One region of the Paenibacillus sp. EC2-1 genome, then DNA from elsewhere that is predicted to be linked to it. Evidence: riboswitches for the same ligand, from Rfam matches in the RefSeq annotation. Region 1 holds a riboswitch; each other region holds the start of a gene.

Region 1 (5,885 bases):
TGTGTTTAACATTTCTAATATGAGCGGAGAATGTGCTGAGTGCATGTTCAATGCTCTGTCCATCACCGATATCGACGGAGAGATGTTCAAATACGCTGCACATACTATTCTCCTCTACAGGTATGAGTAAGCCGGATTGTACCATCAAAGTTAACAAGCCTACCGTTTTCAGTGTCAAGGTCTTACCGCCTGTGTTCGGTCCTGTAATAATTAGAGACCGATAATTGTGTCCGATTGTAAAATCCAACGGAACCATGTGAGACCCGATCAGAGGATGGGTAGCTTGTTTAAGTGAAATAACACCTTGATCGTTCAGCTGAACGTCTCTTCCACCGATCGACAATGCATATTTTCCTCTTGCGATGATGAAATCATATAATCCTACGGTGTCGGTATTCAAGTTCAGTTCATGGTTATATTTCTCAGCTAGAGCGGTTAATTCACTCAATACCTTGGTTTCTTCACGAGCTTCATCTGATTGAAGATAACTGAGCTCCATCTGAAGACTAGAGACTTCGGTTGGTTCAATATAGACGGTCTGACCGCTTGCTGATTCATCAAGCACAGTGCCATTCACCAGTCTGCGATGTTCTTTTTTAATAGGTAGAACAAATCGTCCATTCCTTTTGCTGATCAGCGACTCTTGCATAATATCCTTGTGTTTATGAAGTAGGCTATCCAGTTTGCGTTTAATCCGTTCTTCACACACGATGATTTTCTTGCGAATTTTTGCCAGGTCTTTACTAGCTGCATCAACAACACGACCGCCGTGAATACATTGCTCAATTTCTGTTAGAAGCGGTGTTAACTCATACATGGAGGAAGCGTATGAGGCAATGGTAGGAGCGATTTCACTCTTGCTAGTCATATAACGAATGAGCTGCCTACAGCTGCGTAAAAATTGCACTATGTGTGTGAAATCTCTTTCACTGAGCACATATCCTGTTCCAAGTAACTGTAAAACTGGCTCGATTCCTTCAAGTGATGGGATTGGAACACTCGCACCTGCACGGAGAAGAGTGCGAGCTTCCGCAGTCTGATCAAGCTGATGGCGGACAGCTTTAAGCTGGGTTAGTGGTTTCATCTCAAGAATATGCCTTTTACCAACATACGAAACAGCGAATCGTTCCAAGTCTTGCTGCACCTTATCGTATTGAAGTTGTTTTAGAGTGGTTAAATTCATGCGGATCATAACTCCTTTTTCTGTGATTTATACATTCCTGAAGCAGCCCCGGGCAACAAAAAAAGGCAGAGAATGAACCATAGGTTCACTCTCTGCCTTTAGACAAGTCTGCCTGCATATACGATGTCTGGTTAGAATATGCCGACTAAATAACAGCATACTCGTAAAAAATCCGCGCTGAACACTCAGCACGGATAAATAGACGCCAATATACAGGATAGACATCCTGGGCTTCAATTGATATCCGTAGTTCTTAACTAATTGCATAGACGGAAAAATCCACAAGAAAATAAACATAGCCATTTCGGACTATGATTCAAGAAATTTCCAGTCTTATGAAATTTGGTTAGTTAAGAACGCTCACCGACATCAAAATCTCTCCTTAAATAGAAGGTATGAAATAAATATAAATTTTTTTATAGGTGAAAGTCAAGGTGATATATGAAGTAATTCTAAAAAAATAGCCAGTCATTGACGTTGTTATAGGTATCGAAAAAGTATCAATTTACGTTTAAATAGTTACAATCTATTCATAATTTCATGAAACGGACACAATTTAGACGTAAATTGTCTTGCTGGATGTGTTACCTTATTATGAGTAACTTGGAATAACTAATGGCTGAATCCAAGCGAGCATAACGTTTGGTACGGGGGATCTTAATTTTGGGGTGAATGTTTATTTTTATAAACTAGGAAATACCTCTTTCCGAATCCGGCAACTAACCTCGGAAGCAACAAGGAGGAAAACATCATGAATAACATACTGAAGAAACTTCTATTATCCGGAGCGATTGTTGCTTCATCATTCGCTCTTAGTGCTAATTTTGCAAGTGCCGCAACGTCTTCCATAAAGGTTCAAATTAATGATTCACTAGTATCATTCCCGGACCAGAAACCATTTATTGACGCAAAAGGATATACGCAGGTACCGATTCGCATGATCGGAGAAAAGCTGGGTGCAACGGTTAAATATGAGAAAGTTAACTCATACATAGTTAAGGTAACAATTAAAAAAGGAAGTACCACAATTGTACTGAAGTCAGGTTCAAGCATTGCTACTGTTGGCTCCAAACAAGTTAGAATGGACACAACGATGCGCGTGGTAGAAGGACGTTCATACGTTCCACTTCGTTTTGTTACCGAAACATTCGGATTCACGCTCAAATGGGATTCTAAGAACAATATTGCTATGTTGAGTACAGATGGCAAAACCTATAAACCAGCTTGGACAGCTCCAGCGCAAAGCGCATCCAAAGGAGCCCGGGTAGTGACTGAAGCTAAGAAACACTTAGGTGTTAAATACGTATGGGGCGGTTCTTCTCCATCGCAAGGATTTGACTGCTCTGGCTACATTCGTTATGTATATGGCAAAATGGGTGTGAGCTTGCCGCACAGTTCCATTTCGATGCATGATAACCATGGAACTCCAGTTTCAAAAAGCAATCTTAAACAAGGTGATCTGGTATTCTTTATCACCAATAAAGTTTCAACTTCGCATGTAGGTATTTACATTGGGAATAATGAATTTATTTCGGCTACAAGTAAAGGAATTACGATCGCGAACATTAACAGTTCCTATTGGGGGCCGAAATATAATGGTGCAAACCGAATTTTTTAATATCGTGAATAGCAAAGGGTTGTCTCCACGTCATCATTGATGACAAATCGGGGACAGCCCTTTTTTTGTGGCCAATATGTTTTGGGGGATGTCCGTCAATTAATGTAGTAGGTCACGATCTTCGGGAAATTTATCGAAATGATATGCTGCATAGGAGCAAGCGGGATTGATTTTCAAATTCTCTGTTCTAGCATAATCGATGACTTTACGAATAAGCTTCTCGGCAATTCCTTTACCCCTTAATGAAGAGTCAACAAAAGTATGATCTATGCTAATAACATCATTACCGAGGGATGTAAAAGTGATTTCGGCAACGTTCTTTCCTTGTTCTTTGATATAGAATCGTCCTGTATCTGACTGAATTTCCATCATGGATGTTAACCTCCTTTGATCTATTTTTTATTTACCCGAATTTAGTATGCTCTAAACGATTCTCTATAGGCAATACACCCTATGCTAGGCGTCTGCATATGATGAGGTAAGGATAATTCAAAGGAGTGACGATATGACAACATACTCGACTCACCAAGTCGTGTATCAATGCGACCAACATACAGCGAACTCATTGATGCAGCACAAGGAAAAAGTACATCATACGTGCAAAAACGCTGTAAATCGTAAAGTGCGGATACAGACGGTCGATAATGAGATGATCGAGGGAATCGTAGTAGGCGTGGACGCAAAATTCGTATATCTTAATATTGATAATGGTGGTTCTCGTGGATTCTATCCGGGTTTCCCACCGCCAAGACCCCCGTATCCCGCCTATAATCCCATTCTTCCGTTAGCTTTGTTTAACTTACTAACCATCAGTCTATTGTTATAAGTATGTGGCAAGATCATCAGATGGAATGAAATGATATGAAAGCCTGTGTGTTTTTCCGCAGGCTTCTTTTAGTTAAGGGAAATATTTACATATAAATAAACATCATAATCTAGCTTCGTCCTCATAACCATTTACAGAAAGGATAAGTAATCTGGTGTTCCAGTGCAGTGGGTTGTCATTCAAGAGAGGAGGAGGAGGTATTTGTCATCCACCCCAGTAAAGAAAGTGCATTCTAACCCAAGCGGTCTGTCCAGAAGGAAATTCAGATTTAATCGAAATGATTGGATGGGTTACTTATTTAGTGCTCCATTGATTATCGGTGTGCTTGCATTTGCGATCTACCCTATGTTCGCGGCTCTCTTTATGAGTTTTCACCAGACATCAGGACTTTCTTTGAATGGAAAGTGGGTGGGATTGAACAATTACAGTTATGCTTTACAGGATTCGATATTTTGGCAAGCGCTTTCAAATACATTTGTCATGGGAATATGGTCCGTACTACTTGGTATTGCACTCTCGTTCATCCTTGCAAGTATGATTAACAATCTTAAGTGGCATCTGGGAAGGAATTTTTTCAAAGCGGTATACTTCCTGCCGAACGTGGTATCAGGTGTTGCTACAAGTCTTCTGTTCTCATTCTTGTTCTTCCCGTCTAAAGAGGGACTGATTAACTTCATAATTAACCTTATTGGTCTTAATCCTGTCGGTTGGTTCACGAACCCGGATGTTTCACAGTATAGTATCGTCTTAATGAGCTTATGGGGAGCGCTCGGGTATAACACGATTATTTTTCTTGCAGGACTTCAAAGTGTTCCACGTGATCTTTATGAAGCGGCCGAAGTGGATGGGGCTGGTACTTATCGTAAGTGGCTGTATATAACGATTCCTTATCTACGACCCATTTTTGTTTTTATGCTTATTATGGGAACGATCGGTGGGATGAAAAGATTTACGGATGTTTGGCTAATTGGAGGCACAGCTGGGAATCCAGGAGGAAGTCTGATGACGGTTGTACTTTATATTTACCGAAATGCCTTCTTGGCTTCTCAAATGGGGCTTGCGACAGCCGTGTCCTATCTATTGTTTCTAATGATACTCATGTTGACCGTATTCCTCATGCTTCTTAACCGCCGGAAAGACAGTTTAGATTAAGTTAGAGACTTAGCAAATCGATTGAGTATACGTAGATCGGAGGGTATCATGGCGGATACGACTTTAACTGAGAAAATGACGAGGCGTAGAAGGATTTCAATGAATCAACTCCTGTTAACAGTTGTTCTGTTTTTAGGTTCATTTCTTATGATTGTACCTTTTCTCTGGATGCTAGTGACAAGCTTCGATTGGGGGGCGAGGCTTAATATTACCTTTCCACCGAAAATTTGGCCAGAAGACCCATCAATTAGAACGTTTGAAGTTGCTTTTACAAATATCAATATGTTCAAATATATCGGCAACTCAGCCATTGTTAGCGGAGGTGTCATTATTGTTAGCTCGCTTTCGGCACTGCTATCAGGGTATGCGTTATCGAAGCTGCGCTTTAAAGGGGCTAATCTGGTGTTGTTGCTTGCGTTAAGTACGATGATGATTCCGTTCGAGATGACAATGATTCCACAGTATCTGCTATTCAGCAAGCTAGGCCTGGTGGATAATTATCTGGCATTTTATCTGCCTGCAATGAATTATGCATTTGGAACTTTTTTAGCTAAAGCATTCTTTGATCAGCTCCCAAACAGTCTAAGAGAAGCGGCGGTACTAGATGGGGCGAAGGAGATCACAGTCTTTAGTCGCGTGTATTTACCATTATGTACTCCAATTATTGCTACGATGATTATTCTCTTGTTCCTTGGGGTGTGGAATGACATGTTGTGGCCACTCCTAATTCTAAAATCAGCTGCCAAATATACGATTCAAATCGGCCTCGCTATGTTCACCTATAACAATGGTATAAATCAGCAACCAGCTATTATTATGGCCGCTACAACAATTAGCCTCATTCCGGTGATAGTTGTGTATTTATTTCTTCAGCGTTACATCATCGAGAGCATCGCATTATCAGGAATTAAGCAGTAAAGAGCAATGGATTGCCAATCCCATAGGAGGTGTAAGGAAATGAAAAAGACATTTTTACTCATCATATCCTTGGTGCTCGTTATTTCATTAGCTGCTTGTTCGGGAGGTTCAAAGATCGATGTGACTGGCGGTGTGAAGATTGAACAAGTGTCTGATATGAAAGGAACGGTTCGCGTTGCTCTAGCCGG
Region 2 (5,885 bases), 2.2 Mb from region 1:
GAAGCGGGATTAAACCCGAAATATGACTTTGAGATTGATTATCCAACCGATCTTCCTTATGATGAATTCCATTCAGGCTCGCCTGAGAGTGATAAACAGATTCTGCTGCTAGATAAACATGACCATGTACGGGAGATTTCTGAAGTATCAGATATTGTACGTTCCATTAGTGGAATCCATCGTGGACGCTACCGCTTGTATTTTCCTGAGGATAAGGTAAGACCTGTACTAAACACGTTGCCTAAAGATATCGCTTCTGTGTTTGAGCAAATTAAATAATCAGCATCAACAGAATAGTAGATAATAAATACCAGCAGTTCTTTGAGCTGGTCTGCGACATGAGAGGAGATTATATCATAATGTTATTCGACACACATACACATCTAGATGCCCCTGAATTCGACGAAGATCGCGAGGAGGTTATAGGACGTGCGCTTGAAGCTGGCGTAACCCGTATGATTAATATTGGTTTTAATCGAGAGACGATCCCTACCACCATGAAATTAGCGGAAACTTATGATTTTATTTATGCTGCTGTAGGTTGGCACCCTGTAGATGCAATTACGATGAAAGACGGAGATTTAGAATGGATCGCCTCCCTTTGCCACCATGAGAAAGTCGTGGCTATCGGTGAAATTGGCCTGGATTATCATTGGGATACCTCACCTAAGGAAGTTCAGCACCAGGTTCTTCGTCGTCAGATTGGACTTGCTCGAGAACTGAGTATGCCGATAGTAATTCATAATCGGGACGCGCATGAAGATATCGTGAAGATTTTGAAAGAAGAAAAAGCATCTGAGGTCGGAGGGGTGATGCACTCATTTTCCGGCAGCTGGGAAACAGCCAAGTTGTGTCTTGATATGGGCTTTCATCTTTCATTCGGGGGACCCATTACGTTCAAGAATGCAAGACAGCCCAAAGAGGTCCTAGCACAGGTTCCATTGGACCGATTGCTCATCGAAACCGACTCTCCATATTTGACACCACATCCGTTTCGCGGGAAGCGAAATGAGTCTGCACACGTCCGTCTTGTAGCAGAGGTGGCAGCTGACATAAAAGGGTTGTCTCTGGAAGAATTAGGTTTAATTACAACCAGAAATGCTATGGAACGATTTGGAATTATTTGAAATCGAGAGTAAAATGGACGAAAAACAGAGCATTAGCGACCAATTAAAGTTTTTTAATCAAAAAAGGCGACTATATTACAATATTTTAACCTTTTACCTGAAAAAATGTGGTTGATTGTTGCTTTACAACCTGTATCGAAACAGGATATCATCTTTTCAGTGATAGGAAGCTGATCGAAATTGAACAGCTGAATATTTTATGAACCGTCTCGCTTAATCTCCAAGTAAATTTGGAGAACGGGGGAACCGATACATGGATAGCTGGCAGAGATGCAAAGCTGAACTGTATGTGATTTCTTTTTGGGTCTTTGGGGTGAATTTGAGGGCAGCCGCCATGAGCGGATGACTTGAGATAGGGCGTCTCTCTTACGTCCGAACCCGACAGCTAACTCCGTAAGCGCAAGTAAGAGGGGCAAACTCGTGCATACCATTTCCAGATTGTAGACATCAGGAAGCCACGAAAGAGTCTCTATAACTCTTTCTTTGGCTTTCTTTTATTTTAGAATATTGGAGAGGGTGCCGTCATACTGTTGGTAAACAGGAGGTGACGGTTGTGTGGACGGGAAGACGGGGAATAACGCAGAGTGTAGATAGATAGCAGAGCACTCTGTGAGACAATTTGCTATAGTCGCGTCAAATGCAATCATGCGTTACCTAGACGGCGGGGCTATGAAGGAGGATGACATAGTGGGCATTTTTCAACACGAAGAGACCCATGAATCACAATCATCCAGCATGTCTTACGCATTACGATGGAAGCATGAGAATTTGCGTCAACTAATGCTGGCCGCCATTGGCGCCATCGCAATTACATTGCTCGTTATGCTGGTTGCTCACAATCGGGCGGGCAAAGAGATTCAACTTGTGGTTGATGGCCGAATAACCACAGTAGAAACCCATGGAGCTTTGCTGCATGAAGTGCTGGATGAGCAAGCTATTTCCCTGACTCCTCAGGATGAGGTTTCTATGCCGTTAAATGGTGTACTCCAAGATGGAGACCGTATTATTATCAAACGCGCAATACCGGTTACGGTTAACGCAGACGGCAAACAAAATATAATATTTACTACCCAAGATACGGTTGGAAATGTACTCAAAGAAACGGGTATTTCAATCAAGGGCGAAGATACAGTGAAACCTTCTCTAGATACAAAACTTGTCGGTCAAGAGGAAATCAGAGTCGTGCGCGTCACGAAACAAACTGTTAAACAGACTGAGAATCGTGCTTTCCGAGTGATTAAGACGGCAGACCCTTCTTTGGAAAAAGGAGATAACCGTGTATTGCAGAGTGGAGCGCCAGGCATTGTGGTCCACCACATTGAGAAGGTATACGAGGATGGGAAGTTTATCTCGAAGAAGGTTATTAAGAAAGAAGTACAGCGGAAGACGAAGGATAAAATTATTGCAGTTGGAACGAAAAAGGTTGTAGTGCCTGAGAAACCAGTTGTGGAAACTGTATCTGCACAAGCAGATAAAGCAACTGTATCCAGAACGGCTGCTGCACCATCCCAAGCGAAGTCAGCAACTAAATCGGTAGCCACCAAGGAAAAAGCGAATAATGTGGTGTCTAGAGCCGGTGTTGATTTCGAATATAAAAAGGTATTAAATAACGTTTCGATGACAGCATATTCTGCTGAAGAGAGTGGCATCGGTACCCGCACTGCTTCTGGTACTCGTGTAACGGAAGGGCGTACCATTGCAGTGGATCCGAATGTGATTCCGATCGGCTGGTGGGTATATATTGAGGGCGTTGGCTTCCGCCGTGCTGAAGATACAGGTGGTGCCATCAAGGGTAACAAAATCGATGTGTACTATGATTCACTTAAGGCGGCACTTAATTTTGGACGCAAGAGCGGTCGCACGGTTTATGTGATCGGTCCAGTTAAGCCGGAGCTTAACTAACGCATGATTTTCGTTTTACAACGCCATGCTAATGCTATACTATTTAATTAATATGAATGTGATGCTAAGAAGAGGATGATTTATCCTCTTCTTTTGTTTTGGGAAGGAAGAACGTACGAATGATCAAAGAAGTGATTGTCGTGGAAGGCCGGGATGATACGGTTGCCATCAAACGGGCAGTAGAGGCAGACACGATTGAAACCGGGGGATCGGCCATTAACAGCCGTATACTGAAACGAATTGCGCTAGCACAGGAGCGGCGCGGAGTTATTATCTTAACGGATCCCGATCATGCAGGTGAGCGAATTCGCAAGATCATTGATACCAAGGTTCCTGGATGCAAACACGCTTTTATCCCAGAGGCAGACGCAACACGCCGAGGAGACATTGGGGTTGAGAATGCTTCGCCGGAAGCAATCCGCCATGCCCTTGAACGCGTGCATACGTCGTTTGAGGGATCAGAGAGCCTAATTGGTCTTGATGACTTACTTGAAGCGGGTCTAATTGTGCATCCTCAGGCTGCTGCCAGACGGATGATCATGGGCAATCTGCTTGGTATTGGGTATTGTAATGGCAAACAGTTTCACAAGCGTCTAGCCATGTTTCAAATATCACGCGAAGAATTTGCATCAGCGCTTGCCCAGCTGGAAGAGGGAGGTACGGAAATATGACACGTATTGAGGAGATTTCAACCCCGAGAAGAACGAAGGAGATTATTTCGCGCCATGGTTTTTCTTTTAAGAAGAGCTTAGGCCAGAATTTTCTTATCGATCAAAATATACTGTACAAAATTGTAGAGGCTGCTGGCCTGGATAAGGATAAAGGAGCGCTAGAAATCGGACCAGGGATTGGTGCTCTAACAGAGAAGCTTGCACAGACTGCAGGAGCGGTTACAGCCGTAGAGATCGATCAGAGGCTTATACCGATCCTTAAGGAGGTTCTAGAACCCTATTCGAATGTACGTGTGCATCATGGAGATGTGCTTAAAGTGGATCTGCAAGAGTTATTCCGCGAGCATTTTGACGGTGTATCTAAGGTAAGTGTTGTAGCGAACCTGCCGTACTATGTTACGACTCCAATTCTGATGAAGCTGCTCGAAGAGAAATTACCACTGGAGAATATCGTGGTTATGATTCAAAAAGAAGTTGCTGTACGTATGGCAGCTTCGCCAGGAAGCAAAGACTATGGTAGTCTGAGCATCGCTGTTCAGTATTATAGTGAGCCGAAGCTTGTATGTACGGTTCCTCATACCGTATTTATTCCTCAGCCGAATGTAGAGTCTGCTGTGATTCGTCTGCAGGTTCGGGAGAACCCTCCAGTTGAGGTTGATGATGAGGCTCATTTCTTTGAGGTGGTACAGGCCTCATTTGCTCAGCGTCGTAAGACGATTGCTAACAACCTGAAGAGTCGCTTTTTCCCAGGAGAGGGACGTGAGCGTTTGGAACAGCTATTACAGGAGGCTGAAATTGAGCCATCTAGACGTGGTGAGACACTTAGTATTGAGGAGTACGCTCGTCTTAGCCGTGTGCTGCTTAGCGCGGGTATACGTTAATAGACAGATGAAGTATGGCAAGGCGCAGCTATAGGCTGCGTCTTTTTTATTTGGAGCTTTCTTGGATATTTTGCAAAGGTATACGAACCAATCGATACAGATGCCCATACGATGGAGGTAGGGGTGATATTGTGATGAATTTTGGAGACTTGGTCATTCGTAGATCGTACGGCGGCGATGTCACGTTCCGAGTGGAAGGTGTGCAGCAGAACACAGCCATCATCAAAGGAACGGACTTTCGGCTGCTGGCCGACGCGCCCCTTGGGGACCTGGTACAAGTGCCGCATCCTACGATGAGCGAACGGACGAAACAGGCGCAAATTAAAGCGAATGAGTCGTTAACCCGCCTGCAAAAATACCGCCAGGAGCAAAGCGAAAGGCGTCTGGCCGATTTAAGAAGTGAATGGGGATCCGGTGAGAAGGGCTATTTTGACGTTCCCGGCAAGGTGTTGCATCTTGATGGAGATCCCCTTTACTTAAAAAAGAGCCTTAGCTTATACAATCAGCTTCGGGTTCCAGCTGAAGGTCACTATATCCACGAGTCGACCATGGCGGAAGCTCTGTACCGCATGTTGCCGCGTGTTCGTCCAGATATTGTTGTTATTACTGGGCATGATGGTGTCTTGAAAAGAAATCAATCTCGTGACCTATATAGCCTGGACAGCTATAAAAATTCTCAGAACTTTGTTCAAGCAATCCAAGTAGCAAGGCAGTATGAACGAAATTTAGATACGCTTGTTGTTGTGGCAGGAGCATGCCAATCTCATTTTGAGGCGCTATTACAGGCAGGGGCTAATTTTGCAAGCTCACCAGGACGTGTGCTCATTCATGCGCTTGATCCCGTTTATGTTGCTGCTAAAGCGGCGTATACATCCGTTCGTGAAACAGTCAACATGAATGACGTGCTACACAATACGATAAGTGGCAGTCAGGGCGTGGGCGGTATTGAGACCCGTGGGACTTATCGAATTGGGTTGCCGCGTCTAAATGACCTATCTACGCTGAAAGTGACTCCATCGGTTAGCTAAATACAGTGTTCAAGCTCACTTTCGCAGAAGTGGAAAAAAGAGTATCTAAAAAAACCCCTGTATTAGGGGTTTTTTAGGTTTAAGTTAGACATACTACAAACGAAAAGCATCAGTTATTTGTCAGCGTGGTTATAAAGAGGACAAGCTGTGATAAATTGAGCAAAATGTACATATTTGTTGTCGGTTTTGCGCATAATAACGGATCTACGCTCGACATTTAAATGTTCAAAAAAAATTCGTTGACAAGATATTTTTGATGCTGATATAATTAATGGT
Region 3 (5,885 bases), 2.5 Mb from region 1:
CCCGATGATCAGGACTACTGCAATGAGAATAAAGGCGAATAGCCGGTTATCCGTGCGGAAGGTTCCAAGTGTCTCGGGAACCCACTGTTTGCGTAGCAGAGAACCGCCGACGGCCAGAAGGGCAATCATGGAGACATAACGCCCAAAGAGCATGACAAGTCCAGTTGAAATGTTCCAGAATGGTGTGTTATCTGCGAGCCCCTCAAACCCTGAGCCGTTATTAGCTGCCGAGGATGTGTATTCATACAGCACTTGTGAAATGCCGTGGAACCCACCATTTGTAATCCCGGACTGACCGGCATCTGTTATGAGTGCAAGCGCCGTTGGTGCAAGAATGATAAAAGGATGAGCTAGAATGGCGATTGCAATCAGCTTCATTTCTCTTGCCTCAATCTTCCGCCCCAGAAACTCCGGTGTACGTCCGACCATGAGCCCCGCAAGGAATACAGCCAAGATCGCGTACATCATCATGTTCATCAGACCTACACCTTTTCCGCCGAACACGGAATTCAGCATCATGAGCGAGAGCGGTGTAATGCTACCGAGCGGGGTCAGCGTATCGTGCATATTGTTGACGGACCCGGTGGTGGCGGCTGTGGTGACTGTCGTGAATAGAGCAGACTGTGCAACACCAAAACGGACCTCTTTACCTTCCATATTGCCTTGTGAGGCATCGATTCCAAGCTGGTTCATTGCAGGATTTCCGCTCGATTCCGAGACATAGGCAAGCGATAGAAACAAGGTAAACAGAACCATCATGACGGAGAAAATAACCCACCCTTGCTTCCGGTTCTTCGCGAACAAGCCGAACGTGTACGGCAGAGCTGCCGCAATGCACCACATGGATAAGATTTCGATTACATTCGTGAGCGGACTCGGATTCTCAAATGGATGTGAAGAATTCACACCGAAAAATCCACCGCCGTTCGTACCCAGATGTTTGATGGACTCTAGTGCCGCCACCGGACCCACCGATACTTGCTGCTCGGTACCCTCAAGCGTCGTTACGTTAATCGTAGGTTTTAAGGTTTGAGGAACATGCAGAGCAACGAGCAACAGAGCCACAGCAAAAGCTAAGGGGATAAATATTCTTGTATGTGCCTTAACAAAATCCTCGAAGAAGTTACCAATGGTCGTTCCCTTACTCGTAATCGCCCGAATGAATGCGATCGCGACACATAGCCCCGTTGCAGCGGAGGTGAACATCATCATCGTGATGACAGCCATCTGAGAGAAGTAGGACAGTCCTGATTCACCACTATAGTGCTGGAGATTCGTGTTCGTCATAAAGCTGATGATGGTGTTAAATGACAGTGTCGGCTCCATATGATCAACCCCGTTCGGATTGAAAGGAAGCGCCTTTTGCAGCCGTAGGATGAGATACCCAACGGCGACGAGTACGATGTTCGTCATTACAAAGCTAAGGGCATATACTTTCCAAGTCATGCCCTTACGTTCTTTAAGCCCGATTAATCGGTAGATCGGTTTCTCTACCCATGAGAACCATTTATCCGTCCTGCTGGCTTCATCGCGAAATACATGATACACGTAAGTTCCGATTGGTTTAACGAGCAGCACCAGAACTAGAATAACGATGGCAATTTGTATAATGCCCATGATTGATTGCTTCCTCCTTCAATAGCACCCCTAGAATTGTTCCGGGTGAATCAGCGCGTAAATCAAATATAGAAAGATAAAAATCAGCAATAACATAATAATGATCATTCGTTATCTGCCTCCGGTTCATGGACTACGCGTCCACACCAGGATAGAAACAGGGTGAATAGCGTGTAGGTTCCTCCGAGAATGAGCACCATGTACAAATCCTGCATGTAAATCCCTCCAAAACATGTTTAATGAAGTATGGATCAAGGTTAGCTGGTGAGTGATGAAACTAAGAAGGACACATGATGGTTATTGGTATGAATCACAAAGGTAGCGCCAAGTCCTTTATAAATTAATCTGGGATTGCTTGAATGCGTGATGACATAGATTGGATCCGTTGTCCATGTGCGGCATATCCGCAAGTAACGGCAGCATAAATTCAGGCTGCTTTCGAACAGAAACACCTTGCTCACGGAAAAATCCGGTATGATCCAGGTTTGTTCATCGGTGGTATCAATGAAGACGATGTTCTTCGTCCCGATGCTCTCAAGACGATCCCGTTCTGCACGGTTATTCGCGATCGCTGCGAACGGGATTTTATAATAGATGAGCTGGTGGATAAATTCCTCTCCAGCCTTGGTTGGTGCGGATACTAATATCATTTCTTGCCATTCCTCCATGATTTCTCCTCCTAATGGTTAGAAAGAGAAGACAACAAAAAAAGCCACAGGGAAGGAGGATCACTCTTCCCGTGGCTTTAAGATGGCACAGTGAAATACACCGTGCCCTGCACACGACAATCGTTGCCTCTCTCTAAGTAACGCTTACGAGGTTAGCTGACGGATTCGGGCGTGAGAGTCGCCCTACCCATAGGCAGTGATCCTGCCGATGAGATTCACCCCAGAGAGAAATGCATATCTCCCGTTTGGTTCCCCCGTTCCTTTTCCGTTCAAGGACTCAGCGAATAAAAGCATTTGTTCATCTAAAGAAACCACAGAGGGCTAGAGGCCTCTGTGGTCGAGATTACCCGATCACAAGCTTCATCATCCTCTCCTATAAGCAAGCGAATCTATGCAGATTAAGGCATAAATGGCTTAAGCTCTAACGCTTACGAGGTTAGCTGACGGATTCGGGCGGTGAGAGTCGCCCTACCTGCACCTGAAATCCAGTATTTCATTGGATTTAGAAGCAGGATTCACCCCTGGAAGATGCTTCAGGCGGCTCTCACACCACCTTGCACATCTCTTGATTTGGTTCCCCCGATCCCTTACATGACAAGGGCATTCAGCGATTCAAGTGAATTCATTGTTCAATTCATGCTTCGTATCATACTTCTGGCGATTTAGAATGTAAATCGAGGGAGAAGCATGTATTGAGCTGTTTTATAACCAGAAAGGGTGATAAGTGAGTTGAATTCTCATTTATACTGCATGATGCTCTATATTTCTCTGTTTATCTCCCGAAATAAGCAAACTCGCAAGATACTGTGCATTTGGATAGATAATCGATGTAAGGGTGTAATGTACGCGTTTTCACTTGGCATTTTCGTGTGTTTTTTGAAGATATAGACCTGTTATGGATATTTACTTTGGAAGGGACATAACGTATGATTCATCCAACTTCATCCATATGATCTACAAATAGAGTTGTAATCGAACCGATGAAAAGGAGACACGCGTCATGGCTAGAATAATCGAACCTTTGCCAGCGTTAACGGAACCTACATTACAAGAGACAACGATACGTTATATCGAAATTTTTCGTTTTGACTGTGCTTATGCTGAACGGTTTTTACCAAGGAATATAAGTAGCCCGAACTGCGGCTTGCTCAAAATATCTTGCAGTACGGCTTCTGGCTATGCGGAGTATACACTGCCAGAGACAAGAGAGTTCGCGGATCTGGTGCGCTGGTCATCTGTATTTAGGCATTTGAAGGGATTACCTCTGGAGGAAGCTCTGCGAATTGTAGAGCGGCAGGAATGGGGAGCTCTTCGATGTAGACTCGCGGAGTCTGCTCTAACGGATTTATCCTTGAATTTTCAACAGAGCCATGAGCGGAAGCGGTTAGGCAGCTTGCCATTGGAGCGTTCTTTTCTAATGGATTGTTCACGTGCGTATTTTTGGTTCTAATTCATTTATTAAATATATATGGTTAGGTGTTATGAGTGGACTGGTCAATCGGCCCGCGCTCCGGTAACATAGAGGGTAACAAGAGTGTACAAGGAGGAGCTATGCTTCTACAATTCGGGTACTCGCAGTACGAGAGTAAAGTATATGAAACGCTGGTAACGAGCGGTGAGGCGATGGATGCATCAAGTATTGTGAAGCTCTCTGGTGTTCCCAAGGCCAAGATTTATGAGGTGCTTGATCGTCTAGTTGATAAGGGAATCGTGATGGACACCGTATCCGGTAAAAAGCGAACCTATACAGCACTGCCTGTTGAGGCAGTCATTGACAAGCTGACGCATGAGTTTGAAAGTGATATAAAGGAGCTTCGTTCAGCAGGTGTCCGTAAACAGGTTGTGGATGACCAGGTGTGGAGTCTGAAGTCGCACAGCTCCATTCAAGCGTTCTGCAAGCAGATGATTGAGGAAGCACAGGAGTCTGTTCTCGTCTCCATGTGGAGCGACGAATTTAGTGAAATTACGGATCTACTGAACCGTAAAGAACGTGAGGGCGTGCGTGTTGAGGCACTGGTGACGGGGAGTGATCACCCTGATGTTAACTTGTCGAAGTTATATGTTCTGAACCCTACCGCAGATCACGATAAGTTAGAGAGATTTATGCTTCTTGTGATCGATACGAAGCAGCTGCTGTTCGCAGGTGTGGAGCAGGGGAGCTGGCAAGCAATCCGGACGCAGGCACAGCCCTTTGTGAAGGTATTTGCTGAGTTTTTCTATCATGATATGGCGCTGACGGCGTTCAGCCGTAAATATCCGGAAGAGATGTTTAAGGACGAGGAGATTAAGTCTCTGTTGCTCCGACTTCGATATTAGATATATACGAAGAAGCCCCTGGCTGCATAGGCCGGGGGCTTTCATGTGTATGACAGAAAAGTCTAACAAACATTGTCATTATTAACTTGAATACTATGACGAAGCCGAGACGGTCTGTTCTTTCTTGCCTGTGGAATTGCGGGTCAGTGAGAAGGCAGCTACGCCAAAGGCAACGGCGGCAATCGTACCTCCCACCCAAGGGTTGTTAGCAACCGAGCTTTGGGCAATAACCGCACTACCGATCATGGAACCAAGTGCAATCCCCAAGTGGAACATAGAAGAGTTCAGGCTCAGCTGAGTCTCTGCATTGTCTGGAGCCAGCTGAAGCAGATAAGCTTGCTGTGCTGGAGAAAGCGCCCAGCTGAGCCCGCTCCATAGCATCATGGCGATGAGGAACACCCAGAATGAGACTTGTGCGGTCAGCATGACGACAAACATGGATATGGAGAAACAAGCCACAATGGTGAGAATGGAGCGTTTTGTACCGAATCGATCGGCTATAAAGCCACCTGCTCCTCCACCAACTACAGCAGCTATGCCGAACAGGAAGTACACGACACTCATCGTACTGGAGCTGACGTGAAATGTAGACTGCACATAAGGCTGCAGGTATCCATATAAGGTCAGGTGACCGGTCAGCATCAGGAATGCGATCAGTTGTGCACTAATGATCTTGCTGTTCTTTAACAGAGCAAGCTGTTCACGTAGAGGGACGACGGGCTTCGGAGCTACACGATTTGTGAATAAGGCAATACCAATCATGGCTAATAGGCTAAGCAGTGCAATAGCGATGAATGGAGCACGCCAGCCGTACGCATTACCAATAACGATTCCAAGTGGTACGCCAAGCACAAGTGATCCACTGATACCCATATAAATAATTCCGATTGCTCGTCCCTTATGCGATTCTGGCACAAGTGAAGCTGCCATTGAGATGGACAATACAACGATGACGGAACCGCTCATAGCAGATAACGCACGAGCTACGATGATGGCTGCATAACTTGAGGTGAACGCTACGATCAGGTTACTGACCATAAAGACAGCCATTGTATACAAATAGAGCTTTTTCCGCTCCATTTTTGCAGTCAAATTGATGAGGATTGGACCTGATAAAGCGAAAGAAACTGAAAAAATGGTGATAAACTGACCTGCCGAACTGATCGATATGTGGAGATCATCAGCAATAAGATTGAGGATACCTCCAACAATCAGTTCCACCATGCCAACAACAAACGCGGCTATGGCCAGTATATATACTCGAAAATTCAAACCGACACATCC

Evidence for each region. A riboswitch is a leader RNA that binds a small molecule or an ion and turns the genes downstream of it on or off. The one in region 1 is predicted to bind cyclic di-AMP.
Region 2: another riboswitch for cyclic di-AMP. It lies ahead of ACK8P5_RS00155 (ubiquitin-like domain-containing protein); the one in region 1 lies ahead of ACK8P5_RS10595 (NlpC/P60 family protein).
Region 3: another riboswitch for cyclic di-AMP. It lies ahead of ACK8P5_RS24465 (hypothetical protein); the one in region 1 lies ahead of ACK8P5_RS10595 (NlpC/P60 family protein).

The regions. Positions count from the first base shown of each region.
Region 1 covers NZ_CP186006.1:2,236,287-2,242,171, forward strand. The annotation lists gene ACK8P5_RS10585 (endonuclease MutS2) at 1-1,183, opposite strand, end outside; gene ACK8P5_RS10590 (hypothetical protein) at 1,211-1,486, opposite strand; cyclic di-AMP (ydaO/yuaA leader) riboswitch at 1,791-1,932, shown strand; gene ACK8P5_RS10595 (NlpC/P60 family protein) at 1,935-2,801, shown strand; gene ACK8P5_RS10600 (GNAT family N-acetyltransferase) at 2,901-3,197, opposite strand; gene ACK8P5_RS10605 (hypothetical protein) at 3,307-3,627, shown strand; gene ACK8P5_RS10610 (carbohydrate ABC transporter permease) at 3,829-4,779, shown strand; gene ACK8P5_RS10615 (carbohydrate ABC transporter permease) at 4,855-5,697, shown strand; gene ACK8P5_RS10620 (ABC transporter substrate-binding protein) at 5,737-5,885, shown strand, end outside.
Region 2 covers NZ_CP186006.1:33,915-39,799, forward strand. The annotation lists gene ACK8P5_RS00145 (HD domain-containing protein) at 1-279, shown strand, start outside; gene ACK8P5_RS00150 (TatD family hydrolase) at 360-1,127, shown strand; cyclic di-AMP (ydaO/yuaA leader) riboswitch at 1,328-1,542, shown strand; gene ACK8P5_RS00155 (ubiquitin-like domain-containing protein) at 1,815-3,029, shown strand; gene rnmV (ribonuclease M5) at 3,149-3,700, shown strand; gene rsmA (16S rRNA (adenine(1518)-N(6)/adenine(1519)-N(6))-dimethyltransferase RsmA) at 3,697-4,581, shown strand; gene yabG (sporulation peptidase YabG) at 4,716-5,609, shown strand.
Region 3 covers NZ_CP186006.1:5,211,642-5,217,526, reverse strand. The annotation lists gene kdpA (potassium-transporting ATPase subunit KdpA) at 1-1,617, opposite strand, end outside; gene ACK8P5_RS24470 (potassium-transporting ATPase subunit F) at 1,648-1,713, opposite strand; gene ACK8P5_RS24465 (hypothetical protein) at 1,875-2,285, opposite strand; cyclic di-AMP (ydaO/yuaA leader) riboswitch at 2,412-2,578, opposite strand; cyclic di-AMP (ydaO/yuaA leader) riboswitch at 2,696-2,905, opposite strand; gene ACK8P5_RS24460 (hypothetical protein) at 3,286-3,735, shown strand; gene ACK8P5_RS24455 (TrmB family transcriptional regulator) at 3,837-4,601, shown strand; gene ACK8P5_RS24450 (MFS transporter) at 4,695-5,873, opposite strand.